DNA from 4 places in the Enterococcus sp. DIV1304_2 genome. Region 1 is predicted to be linked to each of the others. Evidence: riboswitches for the same ligand, from Rfam matches in the RefSeq annotation. Region 1 holds a riboswitch; each other region holds the start of a gene.

What was found. A riboswitch is a leader RNA that binds a small molecule or an ion and turns the genes downstream of it on or off. The one in region 1 is predicted to bind magnesium.
Region 2: another riboswitch for magnesium. It lies ahead of IGJ14_RS04995 (FtsW/RodA/SpoVE family cell cycle protein); the one in region 1 lies ahead of mgtA (magnesium-translocating P-type ATPase).
Region 3: another riboswitch for magnesium. It lies ahead of IGJ14_RS07005 (LCP family protein); the one in region 1 lies ahead of mgtA (magnesium-translocating P-type ATPase).
Region 4: another riboswitch for magnesium. It lies ahead of mgtE (magnesium transporter); the one in region 1 lies ahead of mgtA (magnesium-translocating P-type ATPase).

The regions. Positions count from the first base shown of each region.
Region 1 covers NZ_CP187851.1:2,315,418-2,318,921, forward strand. The annotation lists gene mgtA (magnesium-translocating P-type ATPase) at 1-1,146, opposite strand, end outside; M-box (ykoK) riboswitch at 1,490-1,662, opposite strand; gene ndk (nucleoside-diphosphate kinase) at 1,806-2,240, shown strand; gene IGJ14_RS10715 (helix-turn-helix domain-containing protein) at 2,421-3,287, opposite strand.
Region 2 covers NZ_CP187851.1:1,047,519-1,051,022, forward strand. The annotation lists gene IGJ14_RS04990 (hydroxymethylglutaryl-CoA reductase, degradative) at 1-744, shown strand, start outside; M-box (ykoK) riboswitch at 1,139-1,306, shown strand; gene IGJ14_RS04995 (FtsW/RodA/SpoVE family cell cycle protein) at 1,391-2,536, shown strand; gene IGJ14_RS05000 (FtsW/RodA/SpoVE family cell cycle protein) at 2,526-3,504, shown strand, end outside.
Region 3 covers NZ_CP187851.1:1,506,938-1,510,441, reverse strand. The annotation lists gene IGJ14_RS07015 (lytic polysaccharide monooxygenase) at 1-4, shown strand, start outside; gene IGJ14_RS07010 (flavin reductase family protein) at 154-768, shown strand; M-box (ykoK) riboswitch at 934-1,100, shown strand; gene IGJ14_RS07005 (LCP family protein) at 1,420-2,301, shown strand; gene IGJ14_RS07000 (penicillin-binding transpeptidase domain-containing protein) at 2,477-3,504, shown strand, end outside.
Region 4 covers NZ_CP187851.1:900,089-903,592, forward strand. The annotation lists gene liaS (two-component system sensor histidine kinase LiaS) at 1-1,061, shown strand, start outside; gene IGJ14_RS04275 (response regulator transcription factor) at 1,058-1,690, shown strand; M-box (ykoK) riboswitch at 1,812-1,987, shown strand; gene mgtE (magnesium transporter) at 2,132-3,504, shown strand, end outside.

The DNA of each region.
Region 1 (3,504 bases):
AGTTTGGTAGTAACTATTCAAGTAGGCGTGGCGCAGTACTCGGTCATTTTCATTTCCTTCACAATCCATGTGGTATTCTAAAATAATTTTATCTTGAGTCAATGTACCTGTTTTATCTGTACAAAGGACATCGATCGCACCAAAATTTTGAATGGCATTTAGATTTTTGATGACTGTTCCTTTTTTCGCCATAGCACTGGCACCTTTGACCAGATTTGTCGTAACGATCATCGGTAGCATTTCTGGTGTTAACCCAACAGCGACTGATAAACCAAACAAGAATGCTTCTAACCAGTCTCCTTTTGTAAATCCATTGATCACGATCACAGTTGGTGCCATCAATGCCATGAATTTGATCAACAACATGGATGTTTTTTGGATGCCTAATTCAAAGCTTGTTTTTATCGGTTTTTGTGATAAGTTTTGTGCCACATGTCCAAACATCGTGTCGTTCCCAACAGAGATGATGATACCTTCTGCACTACCACTGATCACATTGCTTCCCATGAATGCAATATTTTCATAACTCGTTTCGCTTTGTGTTCTTCCAGAGCACACAGTCGCATGTTTCTCAACGGGATAGCTTTCACCCGTTAATGCCGCTTGTGAGATAAATAAATCTTTGGCAGAAAGCAACCGCATGTCTGCTGGGATCATATCTCCCGCTGACAAACGAACTTGATCGCCACAAACAATTTCCTCCATAGGAATTTCTTTGTATTCACCATCTCGTTTTACGGCAGCTGTTACTTTCACCAATGATTTCAACTTTTCAGCAGCTTGGTTCGAACGTACGGATTGGATCAAGGTCATCGTGCCACTGACTAACACCATGGCAAAAATGATGATTACACCAAACAAATCTTTATCTGCTGGAGCAGCTAATAGATACTCGGTGATAAAAGAAATAATTCCTAAAGCAATCAATACTAATGTGAAAGGGGTGATAAACGCCTTGATCACTTCTACAATAAACGGCGTTTTCTTTCCATATGAAATACTATTATTTCCATAAGTTTCTCTTAAATTTTCTACTTGTTCTGAAGACAAGCCTTTTTGTGTTGTTTGAAATAAGTCAAATAACTGTTGCTTATTTTTACTAGCAAAACCAGCGTAGACTTTTTTTGTTTCTTTCTTTTTTTCCATCTCGTGTTCCTCCTTTGATCTTATCAAGCACACACTGATATCTGTTGTGCGCTTGATCGTTTATCTAATCAACGGAGACAGAGTGTTCTAAAGGCGCTGAGAACAGATAGATAATAGTCTCAACATACCAACGCTTTGTCTCCTTGTACACCGGACTTTCATCCATTTGTTCTCATCTCCTTTCGTTTACTTACATTACTTTCTTGCCCTATTACTGGATACTTCAACTTCCCAACTTGATCACCCTCTAACACCTTTTTATTTGAAAAAACAGATTGGTGAGAAACAAAAAACCTTTCGCCAAAACTCAGCGAAAGGTCAAAAAAGTGCACAAAAAAAAGCATGGATGATCTACTCGTTGAGTTTTGGCACTATACAACGTAAAAAGCAAAAGAGCTTTTAGCTACCTTATGAAAAGCCTTATCTCGACAATTCCTGTTCTACCCATTGGCGTCTCTCGACATTTTTGGGCAGTAGCCTATGTTTGTATAGGAGCCTCACCTAACAAATCTTATTCAGTTTTTCCTCACCTAATGTAACAACTATTGGCTGGAATGTCAAACACATTTTCAAAAAAGTTGAAACTCTAAGGGATTCGTTTGTCATGTTTTCTTTCTCTAGGTATAATGAACCTATCACAACAGATCGGAGTGAAGGATATGGAACGTACACTTGTTATTATCAAACCTGATGGGGTAAGACGTCATTTAATTGGCCGAATCATCCAGCGTTTTGAAGAAAAAGGATTCGCAATCGCTGAAATGAAATTCGCGACGATGACTGAAAAACTAGCAAAAGAACACTATCAACATCTATCTAATCGAAGCTTTTTCGATGACTTGATCGACTATATGACTTCTGGTCCAGTCGTCTATCTGGTATTAACAGGTGAAGATGTGATCGATCTCGTACGCAAAATGGTCGGTGCAACAAAAGCAGCAGATGCCGTTCCTGGGACGATCAGAGGCGATTTTGCCTTACCTGGTACAGAAAATATCATTCACGCTTCGGATTCACGAGATGCAGCCAATACTGAGATCACACGTTTCTTTCCGCCATTCGATACAAAGAAAGTAGAAGATGCGAAAAAATAAATTTTTTGCTCACTGACTTTTTGAGTGCATCAATTTTTGATCATCTTATTGATATGCCAGTCCTTCTGTTAGAGGTCATGCTCCACACGTTTAGTGAGAGGATTGACTCAATACTAGAGGGACTGGTTTTCCTTTTGTATTAAGTCAAATGCCCACTAAATAGCCGCTTTCAGCAAATCTCTAGCGTTGTGCTTGGATAGACAATAGTTTTTCTTCTAATTCATCTCGCTCTTCTTTGCCTAAGGTATACTCGATCACTGCAAATAATGACTCAAACTCCTCTTTTTTGATTGGTTCCCCTAATGCGGTGGCGATCAATCGACGATAATAATCGGACATCAAACTCTCGTAAATGACAGCTGTCTTTGATTTCAAACCTAAACAACGATACATATCTTCATTGATGCTTCGTGCTTTTTTATATCTTTTTTTGTCGATATAATAGACAGTTAAATTCTTTAAAAAAAGAAACAAACACTGATCATAACCTGACTTCATTGCTTTACGCATTCTTTTTTTAATTTTCAAATAATTGTTTTCGATAAAGGAATCGCTGAAAATAAAGGGGAACTCTGCTAATAAGTCTAGTTCATATCGACCAAATTCTTTCAGTTTCATAAAGTAATCTTCGATCATTCGTATCTCATATCCCAAAAATTCCAATTGGATATCTGGCTTCACACTTGATTTCCAATACATATGTATATTCAGTACGAGATAGTAAAGATCAGCCGTTCGCTTAAATTGCTTGCGATTGTCGGCGATTTCTTTGTAGGGATCAAAATCATCCTCCTGAACTTTATTCAAAAGATTACGTGTTTTTCTCGTTTTCCGTGGTTCTTCCACTTGATTTCGTAGCGATTCGTATTCAGTAAGTGTGATATTCAACCGATCAAGAAATGCCATCAGTGTTAAAAAAGAAATTTTTTTGATCGTACGATTCTCGATCCCCACAAGCGAAGTTTTTGAACAGATCCCTTCTGCCAATTGTGACTGTGTCAACTTGCGACTTACCCGTAATTTTTTGATCAATTCTCCATCGTGCATAATATGCCTCCTTTAGTGTGTGCATTTTCCAATAAGATCCTCTTCGTCAGAACAACAACCGAAAAAGAGAAATAACTATCGAAATATTTATTGCATTCACTAATTAAGTACGCATAAATAAAAAAAATATTTGAAGAACAATAAAAAAACTTCTAAAAAGTGAAATTACAACTTTTTAGAAGTTTTGTAAGGTTGTGAAAGAAGCGCTTTGACCTGA
Region 2 (3,504 bases), 1.3 Mb from region 1:
GCGATGGGGGCGAATATCATCAACTCGATTTTGGAAGGAGTTGCGGTTCGTATCAAAGAATGGTTCCCTGAAGAAGAAATCTTGTTCAGTATCTTAAGTAATCTGGCGACTGAATCTTTAGCGATCGCGACTTGTATGATTCCTTTTGAGCGATTGGCAAAGGACAAAGAAACGGGTCAGCTGATTGCTGAAAAGATTCGTCAAGCGAGTGAATACGCAAAGTTGGATCCTTATCGGGCAACGACCCACAACAAAGGAATCATGAATGGTATCGAAGCGGTCATCTTAGCCACAGGAAATGATACACGAGCAGCCGCAGCGGCTATTCATGCCTATGCTGCTCGAAATGGTAGTTACCAAGGGTTGACTGACTGGCAAATCAAGGAAGATCATTTGGTAGGGAAATTGACGGTTCCTTTAGCTGTCGCGACAGTAGGGGGGGCTTCCCGCGTCTTACCGAAAGCGAAAGCTTCTTTAGATATGTTAGCAATTGATTCTGCACAAGAATTGGCACAAGTGATTGCAGCTGTTGGTTTAGCACAAAACCTGGCGGCACTGCGTGCACTTGTTAGTGACGGTATCCAAAAAGGACATATGTCCTTACAAGCGAGAGCATTGGCAATCACAGTTGGTGCCAAAGGGGACGAAATCGAGAGAGTTGCCGCAAAGCTTAGGGAATCAGGAACGATCAACCAACAAAGCGCACTAGCTGCCTTAGAAGCTATCCAGGCGAGCAAAAACTAGGAATAATTTGCGAAATGGGCGTAGTAGCTGAGGGAAAATGACAAATAATTTTCATTATTATAACGTGCCTCTCAAAACACATAAAAAAATACCTATGCTAAGTATGAAGAATCTATAATCTGAAATTTATTTTTTTCATAAGAGACCATCACGTCTTTTTATGCTATTTTCATTTTTATGTGAGGTTGTATAATATTAAACAAAACGTAACAGACCTTGTCGATTAAAGGTTTTCTGTTACGTTTTTTTACATACTCTGATCTAAAAAATATAGAACATATATTATTAAATTTTAAAAATAATTTATATAACATTAAAAAAAGCTAAAGTTTTTTAAGCTTATTTGAGGTTCTCTTGTGAATAAATAATCTAACAGGTATACTTTTCCTCAAATAGAATAACTTGTTAGGCGAGACTCCTAAACAAACATAGGCTATTGCGCAGAAACGTCGAAAGACGCCAATGTGTAAAACAGGAATTGTCGGATTAAGGCTCTTCATAAGATAGCTAAGAGAAATCTTTACGTTGTTTAGTGTCAAAACTCACACGATGAGACTGAAAAGCCAATCGTTTTTTTCGTTTGGCTTTTTTTATTCAAGATGGGTAAGTGACGTATCTCCGCTGTAACACAAAGGAGAAATATAGGATGGGTGTAAAAGACATAAGAAAAATAGATTTGTATTTGCTCGTACCATATCTGTTGATCAGTGTAATAGGATTATTGATGATCTATAGTGCGAGTACGTTCCGTTTGATGTCATTCGATCAAAGTACAAATCAACTTTTAGTTCGACAAATGGTATTTGTAGCACTTAGTTGGGCAATGATTTTTTTCATTTACCGAGTGAAACCTGCATTTATACTCAATCATCGAATCGTAAAAATAATGATGGGGATCGGTATCGTGGGTCTGATCTTGACAAAGGTACCTGGGATTGGTGTCAATATCAGTGGGGCGCAACGATGGATCTCAATTGCAGGTTTTCAATTTCAACCTGCTGAAATTGTCAATGTCGGTATGATTTTTTATTTAGCTTATTATTTTAGAAAACCCAAGCAATCATTGAATGAATTAAAAAAACCCTTTTTTATCATCGCTTTATGTTCTCTGCTGATTTTATTCCAACCAAAAGTAGCTGGTGCGATCTTGTTGATCATCTTAGCTGCAATCATGATCACGACGGTTCAATTACCAGTTCGCTATATTTTATTGTTTTTTGCAGGACTGTTCAGTCTCTTTTTGCTCCTTGGCGGCATTATTTATTTACTAGGGCAAAATGACCTATTACCAAGTATTTTTGCTCATACTTATGATCGCTTGAGCATTGCTTTTAATCCTTTTTTAGATCCTTATGGAAAAGGATTTCAGATGAGTCAATCTTATTATGCCATGTACAACGGTGGGCTTTTTGGATTAGGATTGGGAAATAGTATTACCAAAAAGGGCTATTTACCAGTAGCCGAGACTGATTTTATTTTTTCGATTATTTTAGAAGAGTTAGGTCTGATCGTGGGCTTACTGATTCTAGCAATGTTATTTTCGATTATTTTGCGCTTATTTGTCTTGAGTGCGAATGAACCAAATCAGCAGATCGGGTTGATTTATTTGGGAACAGGGATGCTGTTATTGCTACAGACAAGTATCAATATTGCAAGTATCAGTGGCATGATCCCAATGACAGGTATTCCGCTTCCTTTTATTAGTTATGGAGGATCAAGCTATTTGATTTTATCCATGCTTTTGGGCGTTTGCCTGAAACTGTCCTCACGAGGTAAGCAAAATGAAATTTAAAATAAATGAATTCAACTATGCATTATTTTTACCAATCTTTCTTTTATATTTATTAAGTGTCGGTGTGCAATATGGGGCAGCTGTTTATGACCAAGTTCCAGTCCGAGGAGTCGTGCTTCGACAAATCGTGTTTTGTTTGATGTCGGTCGGGCTGTTGTTTCTAACACAACGAGTGAAAACAGTCGTATTGTTAAGATATTCTCCTTATCTTTATGGCTTTTCACTTTTTGTGATGGGCCTGTTGTATCAGTTTTATGATCCGGTGATGTTTCAACTCACAGGCACCAAACGTTGGCTTAGGATTGGCAGCTTTTCATTTCAACCTTCTGAATTAGTGAAACTCACCTTTATCTTAGTGGTTGTTTATTTGACCTTGATCTATGAGCAAAAGGTGAAACAACGAACCGTTAAAACTGATTTATTTTATGTAGGAAAGATATTACTGGTTAGTTTACCGACCTTTTTATTGATGTACATGCAAAAAGATTTTGGAACAAGTTTGGTTTTTGTCATATGCTTGGGGGCATTATTCATGATCGCTGGGGTACATTGGAAGATCATGACGGCAATAACCTCGATTCTAGTTATTCTCGGGGCCATTTTGATTGCTTTAGTTTTTACTGAATACGGACACCAGATTTTATATCGTCTGAATTTTAAGACTTATCAGTTAGATCGAGTACGCGCATGGGTTGATCCATTTGCATATAGCCAATCGATTGGTTATCAACAATCACAAAGTTTACTTTCTATCGGGGCAGGTGGGTTTAGTGGCAGGGCCGAAGCAATCAATCCTATCTATGTGCCCGTTCGTGAATCAGATATGGTCTTTACAGTGATTGCTGAAACATTTGGCTTTTTAGGAAGTGTTTCTGTGCTCTTTTTATATTTTTATCTTTTTTACCAAATCATTTATAGTGCAATCGAAACAAATAATAAAGGAAATGTGTATTTTGCGATTGTCTTCG
Region 3 (3,504 bases), 810 kb from region 1:
ATAATCAATTTGACACTCAGCGCATGAAACTGCGCTGGGTGTTTTTTTGTGAATAAAGGTTGCAATAAGAACGTTTAGTTGACAATGAAGGAGATTGTCCGATACCATGACTATCATCAGGAATGATCATTCAACCAGAAAGTAGGAAAGCAAATGTTCAAACGAGTACCTTCAGAGTTAACAGAAAGAGAAAATTATAAACTGTTGATTGGCTCAGTTATCCCCCGACCGGTGGCAGTGGTTGCGACAAGGTCTTCAAAAAGAGTGACCAATGTAGCACCATTTAGTTACTTTAATATCGTCAGTTCCAATCCGCCGATACTTTCTTTAGCTATCCAAAGAAAAAACGGGGAATGGAAAGATACGGCAAAAAATCTTCTCGAAACAAAAGAAGCCGTGATCCATGTTCTAGACGAAAGAATACTTGTAGATGCGAATCAGACAGCTGCTAGCTTATCAAGCGAAGAAAGTGAATTGACCTTGACTTCTTTCAGCGTTTCCAAATCTGATACCATCGATGTTCCAAGGATCAATGAAGCTAGTATAGCTTTTGAGACCACACTCTATCAACATGTACCAATCAAAAAAGGCGAAGAAACAACAGCTGATTTATTTTTATTAGAAATAGCTGCTTATCAGATGAGTGAAAGTGTCTACGATGAACAAACAGGCTACATCGATCCTAAAAGTTTACAGCCAATCAGTCGCTTAGCTGGAAACGACTATGGGAAGCTTGGTGAGATTATTTCAATGTTACGCCCGAAATAATTGCACTGTGGACGAACTCGTTTTTCTAAAGACAAAAGAAGTTTCCTTACTTGTCATCAAGTCTTAAAATTTATTAAGTAAAGTTTAATTTAGTTATTTTATTCTTTTTTTTATTGATTATCGATTTGAAGAGGAATAAGATGGATTTTGTAAAAATCAAATAAGTACTAACCTTGTTAGGTGAGGCTCCTATACAAACATAGGCTATTGCTCAGAAACGTCGAAAGACGCCAATGGGTCAAACAGGAATTGTCGGATTAAGGCTTTTTCAAATAGCTAAGAATGCGTTCTTTACGTTGTATAGTGCTAAAACTCGGACGATGAGATGATGCCAGGTCAGAAATCTTGTTCGAAAAGGTTTCTGACCTTTTCTTATGCTTTCTATTTCTTTTTACCTCGCTTTACCTAACTTGTGTCTGGATGAGAAAGGGGGATGCGTTGGAAAAGCTATTTGATTTTATCACTAGAGGTATTCATTTCATTACAAAGAATGCCGAACGAAATAAAACAGAGAGACAAACAAAAAAGGTCGACGAGTTGCAGCTCAATCGACCCAAAGACATGTAAGAGAATATACTCTTTACTTGATTCATCATAATAGACAAAGGTCCTCGTTTCAAGTAGAAGAGTTTGAAAGGAAGAGGCAACTGAATGAAACCATTTCAAAAAATCGTATTAAGTATCTTGTTAGTGCTTGCAATGGTCATTGGCTTTTTTTCTTTTGAATTTATCCAAGGGTTCTCCTCAGTGAAACAATCTGCAACAGTTGAGAAAGTCGATGCACAAGATGTTCCATCGATCATCAATGTAGCATTGATTGGTTCTGATGCACGATCAAAAGAAGAAAATGGTCGTTCTGATTCTTTGATGGTCGCCCAATATGATCAGAAGACGAAACAAGCAAAATTGATTTCTATCATGAGAGATTCTTACGTCTCTATTCCTGGTTATGGAATGAATAAGATCAATGCCGCATATTCTTATGGTGGTATCGACTTATTGGACCAAACCTTACAAGATAATTTCAAGTTAGAGACCCCTTATTATGCAAGTATTACGTTTCAAGATTTTGTTGATTGTATCGATGAATTGTTTCCAGATGGTGTGACGATCGATGCAGAAAAAGATTTGGATTTAGATGGGGTAGCTATCAAAAAAGGAAAGCAAACAATGGACGGAAATACCTTGCTGCAATATGCTCGTTTTCGTGAAGACGAAGAAGGTGATTTTGGACGGATCCGTAGACAACAACAAGTCGTTGAGGCGGTAGCCAGTCAATTGAAAGATGTCACATCGATCATCAAATTACCCAAGGCGATCGGCAAACTTTTAGGTAGTATCCAAACCAATCTACCGGAAAGCGTACTGTTAGATTGTGGGTTAGATTTCCTAGATGACGAGAAGAAAATCGATACATTGTCCGTGCCCGTTGATAAAAGTTGGGACTTCAATGATCATACACCAGCTGGTAGTGTCTTGGAAATCGACTTGACTAAAAATCAGCAAGCGATACACGAGTTTTTGGACAAATAACCATATAACCCTATTGATAAACCAGTTCCTAAAACGAACTGGTTTATTTTGATTAAAAAAAAGTTAACATAAGAACAGTACTGGTTAAGAATCATTTGGGCTGCTGTTCTATTTCCTCTTCTATGTGTTAGAATATCTTTGATTCGTACTTTTAATAAAGAGAGGTATTCAAAACATGAAGAGGAGTGGCAGACAAAAGAAAAAATCGACCGGCATCTATATCGGAGCGGGAATCGTCGTCTTGCTTGCAGCAGCTGGTGGTGGCTTCTTTTATTATCAACACGTTCAGGAACAACAAGCAGTAAAAGCTGGAGAACAAACGATTGAAGGATTTATTGACTCCCTGAATCAGGAAAATTATGAAGAAGCGGTAAAATCACTTCAAGTAGAGAAGGATAGTGATCTTACTGAACAAGATATTTTGGAAAAATATCAAAACATTTATGGTGCAGCAGAGATCAGAGGGATCAAACTCTCAGACTTATCCGTGACAAAAAAAGCGAATGATACGTATGAGTTTACGTATAAAGCTAAAATGAATACGACGCTAGGTGAATTGAAAGACTTAGCATATGAAGGAACCTTGTCCAAAGAGGGAGACCAAACCAAAATCAATTGGCAACCTAATTTGATTTTTCCGCAAATGGAAGGACAAGATAAAGTCAGCTTGAGTACAGATGTAGCGTCACGTGGCGAAATCTTGGACCGTAATAAACAGCCGTTAGCGACAACTGGGAAATTAAAACAATTAGGTGTCGTACCTGCGAAATTAGGTGAGGGTGAGGAAAAATCAGCGAATATCAAAGCAATCGCTGAAGCATTCGATTTGACGGAAGCCAGTATAGAACAAGCGATTTCTCAAGGTTGGGTCCAACCGGATTACTTTGTTCCTTTAAAAATCATTGATGGGGAAACATTAGAACTTCCCAATGGAGCAACGATCCAAGAAGTTGACGGTCGTTATTATCCACTAGGGGAAGCCGCTGCCCAATTGATTGGATACGTAGGAGATATCACCGCAGAAGACATTGAGAAAAATCCTGAGTTGAGTAGCACAGGAAAAATCGGGCGTTCAGGCTTAGAAATGGCTTACGACAAAGAATTAAGAGGTACGAATGGCGGGAAGTTAAGTGTCACAGATGAAGAAGGAAATGAAAAAGCTGTCTTACTCCAACATGAAGTGAAAAATGGACAGGATATCCA
Region 4 (3,504 bases), 1.4 Mb from region 1:
TTTCTCGACCGATGCTAGCTATCTATGCTTCGATCGCCTCATTTATCGTCATTTTATTTTCTTTTTTTACTTATTTTTACGCAAGCAACCAAACTCATTTTTGGCGTACTTTATTAAGTGCCAGAATTTTATATGTGCCTTTGATCTTTCACTTACTAGCGATTTCGTCAGGTGTGGGCCTGATTGTTTTTTTGATTGTCTCTCTTTTACAAAAAGCACGTTATGGGAAAATCGAAGAACAATTACGTGCAATTTCTTCCGGCAATTATGAAGCAAAAGTTTTAAATGATTCCTTACCAAGCGCTTCTGACGATATATACGTGAAAGAAATTGAAAAAGAAATAACCAAAATCAAAGAAAAAATGGTTGAAGTCTCAAGTGAACTTCAAATATTGACGAGTCGACCTCAATATGTGGATGGACAAACAAAAGAAGAAATCTTAGAATTAGAAAGACATCGTTTAGCACGTGAGCTCCATGATTCAGTTTCCCAGCAATTATTTGCAGCGATGATGATGATGTCTGCTCTGACGGAACAAGCAGAAAAAAGTGATACGCCTGAAATGTTTCGTAAACAACTAAGGATGGTAGCGGATATCATCAATGCTTCACAATCTGAAATGCGTGCGTTGCTACTACATTTACGACCAGTCAATCTTGAAGAAAAAAGTTTGAAACAAGGAATCGAGCAATTATTAAAAGAATTAAAAAACAAGATACAAATTGCATTGAAATGGGATATTGAAGATATCACTTTATCTGATTCGATTGAAGATCATCTCTTCCGGATCGTTCAAGAACTACTTTCAAACACGTTACGCCATGCAAAAGCCAATGAATTAGAAGTGTATCTGCATAAAATCGATAATAATCTTTTATTACGAGTGATCGATGACGGTACTGGCTTCAATATGAATGAAACAAAAACCGGTAGCTACGGACTAAACAATATCAGAGAACGTGTAGCAGGTATTGGTGGAACAGTAAAAATCATTAGTTTCAAAGGACAAGGAACAAGTGTGGAAATCAAAGTTCCTTTAATAAAGGAGGCGGAAAAATGATAAAAGTACTACTAGTCGATGATCATGAAATGGTACGTTTAGGGGTTTCATCCTATTTATCGATCCAAGAAGATATCGAAGTGATCGGAGAAGCTGAGGATGGGCGGCAAGGCTATGAGAAAGCCATGGCACTTCGTCCGGACGTGATTTTAATGGATTTAGTCATGGAAGAAATGGACGGGATCGAATCTACAAAAGCAATCCTCAAAGATTGGCCAGAAGCAAAAATCATTATCGTCACGAGTTTTATTGATGATGAGAAAGTATATCCAGCTATTGAAGCTGGCGCAACGGGCTACTTACTTAAAACATCGACAGCCCATGAAATCGCTGATGCGATTCGTGCGACTCAAAGAGGCGAACGTGTGCTTGAACCTGAAGTAACCTCGAAAATGATGGAAAAAATGAGTCGACGCAATGAGCCGATCTTACACGATGATTTGACGAATCGCGAAAATGAGATTCTTATGTTGATCTCTGAAGGAAAAAGCAATCAAGAAATCGCAGACGAATTGTTTATCACTTTGAAAACAGTCAAAACACATGTTTCTAATATTTTAGCGAAGCTAGAAGTGGAAGATCGTACGCAAGCTGCCATTTACGCATTCAAGCATGGATTGGTAAAGTAAAAATAAACAAAATGGATGATTGCATAACTATATTGGGATACGATTAACAATATTCCGGATTTTTTTATCAAATACTCATCCTCTTATTGACAAAAACCAATTTTACCTGTAGGGTTTAATTATAAAAACTTGTTAGGTGAGGCTCCTAAAAGAACACAGGCTACTGCCCTCAAACGTCGAGAGACGCCACAGGGTATAACAGGCAACGTCGGCTTAAGGCGTGCTTAACGTAGCTATCTGGATCATATTTCCAGAATTACGTCTTTTAGTGCTAAAGCTCAGACGAGAAGTTCGTTCAGGTAAACACTGGTACCATTTTGATGGGATCTTATGAGACGGCTTCTTTTGGAGGCCGTCTTTTTTATGTACTTCCTGTTTTTCTAAACGAATCCATCCAACAAGTTTATATCGAAAAAACGATGTAACAAAGGAGAATGCGAGATGAGAACACTAAATGATACAAATAACCTAGAAACACAATTGACGATTCTTAACTATCTTGAGCAAAAAAAGCTTGAAGAATTGAAGAACTATTTAGCAACGATCGAGAAAGTGGAATTGCTCCAACTATTTGTTACGCTACCTTCAGATAAGCAAGTTCTTGTCTTTCGATTATTATCAAAGAACAAAGCTCTCGAAATCTTTGAAACATTTGAACCAGCTGTCCAACAAGACTTGCTTCGCTCTTTTACGGATGAGGGAGTGATTGAATTTGTAAATGAGATGGCTCCAGATGATCGGGTAAGGTTGTTTTACGAATTACCAGCGAGTGTGACTAAAAAATTATTGGCAGAGCTTTCCGAAGAAGAGCGTGCAACGACGAATCGATTGATGGGCTATGAACATGAGACGGCTGGACGGATCATGACGACTGAATTTATTTCAATAAAGAAAGAAATGACTGTTGAAGAAGCACTGCATAAAATCAGAAAATTAGCCAAAGAAATGGAAACAATCTATATTTTGTATGTGACAGATATGGCGAAAAAAATTGAAGGGGTCCTATCATTAAAGGATTTAGTCATTGCAGAAAGTGATCAACGCATTGAAGAAATCATGATCAAGCATGTTGCTTATGTAACCACAGACACTGACCAGGAAGAAACCGCACGATTGTTACAAGAGTTAGATTTGATCGCTATTCCCGTCGTGGATAAAGAAACACGACTAGTCGGCATTGTGACAGTGGATGACGCTATCGATGTCTTAGAGCAAGAAACAACCGAGGATATGTTCAATGCCGCTGGTTTAGCAGATGTCGCCTCTGTAGAAGCTGATCGTAGTACAGTACTGATCAACGGCAGTCTTTGGCAAATCTGGAAAGTCAGGTTGCCTTTCTTAGCCATCACATTGGTCGCAGGGATGTTAGCTGGTCTAGTGATCGATGAGTTTGAACAAACGTTAGAATCAGTGGCCGCTGTTGCTATTTTTATTCCTTTGATCATGGATATGGGTGGGAATGTAGGGACGCAGTCATCGACGGTTTTTGTTCGCGGATTATCTTTAGGACATATTGATCTAAACACATTTATTAAGCACTTTTTGAAGGAAACAGGGATCGGTTTAAGCTTAGGGATTGTTGTAGGGATCGTATCTGGAATAGTCGCTTCTGTATGGCAAGGGATTCCATTGTTAGGTGTAGCTGTGGGAATCTCCTTGGTCTTTGCAATGACCTTAGCTGCAGCCTTGGGTTTTTTGATTCCTTTTATCTTATTGAAATTGAATATTGATCAAGCTGCTGGATCTGCACCGATCATTACCTCGATCAAAGATATTGCTGGGTTATTTATTTACTTTATTTCAGTTAACGTATT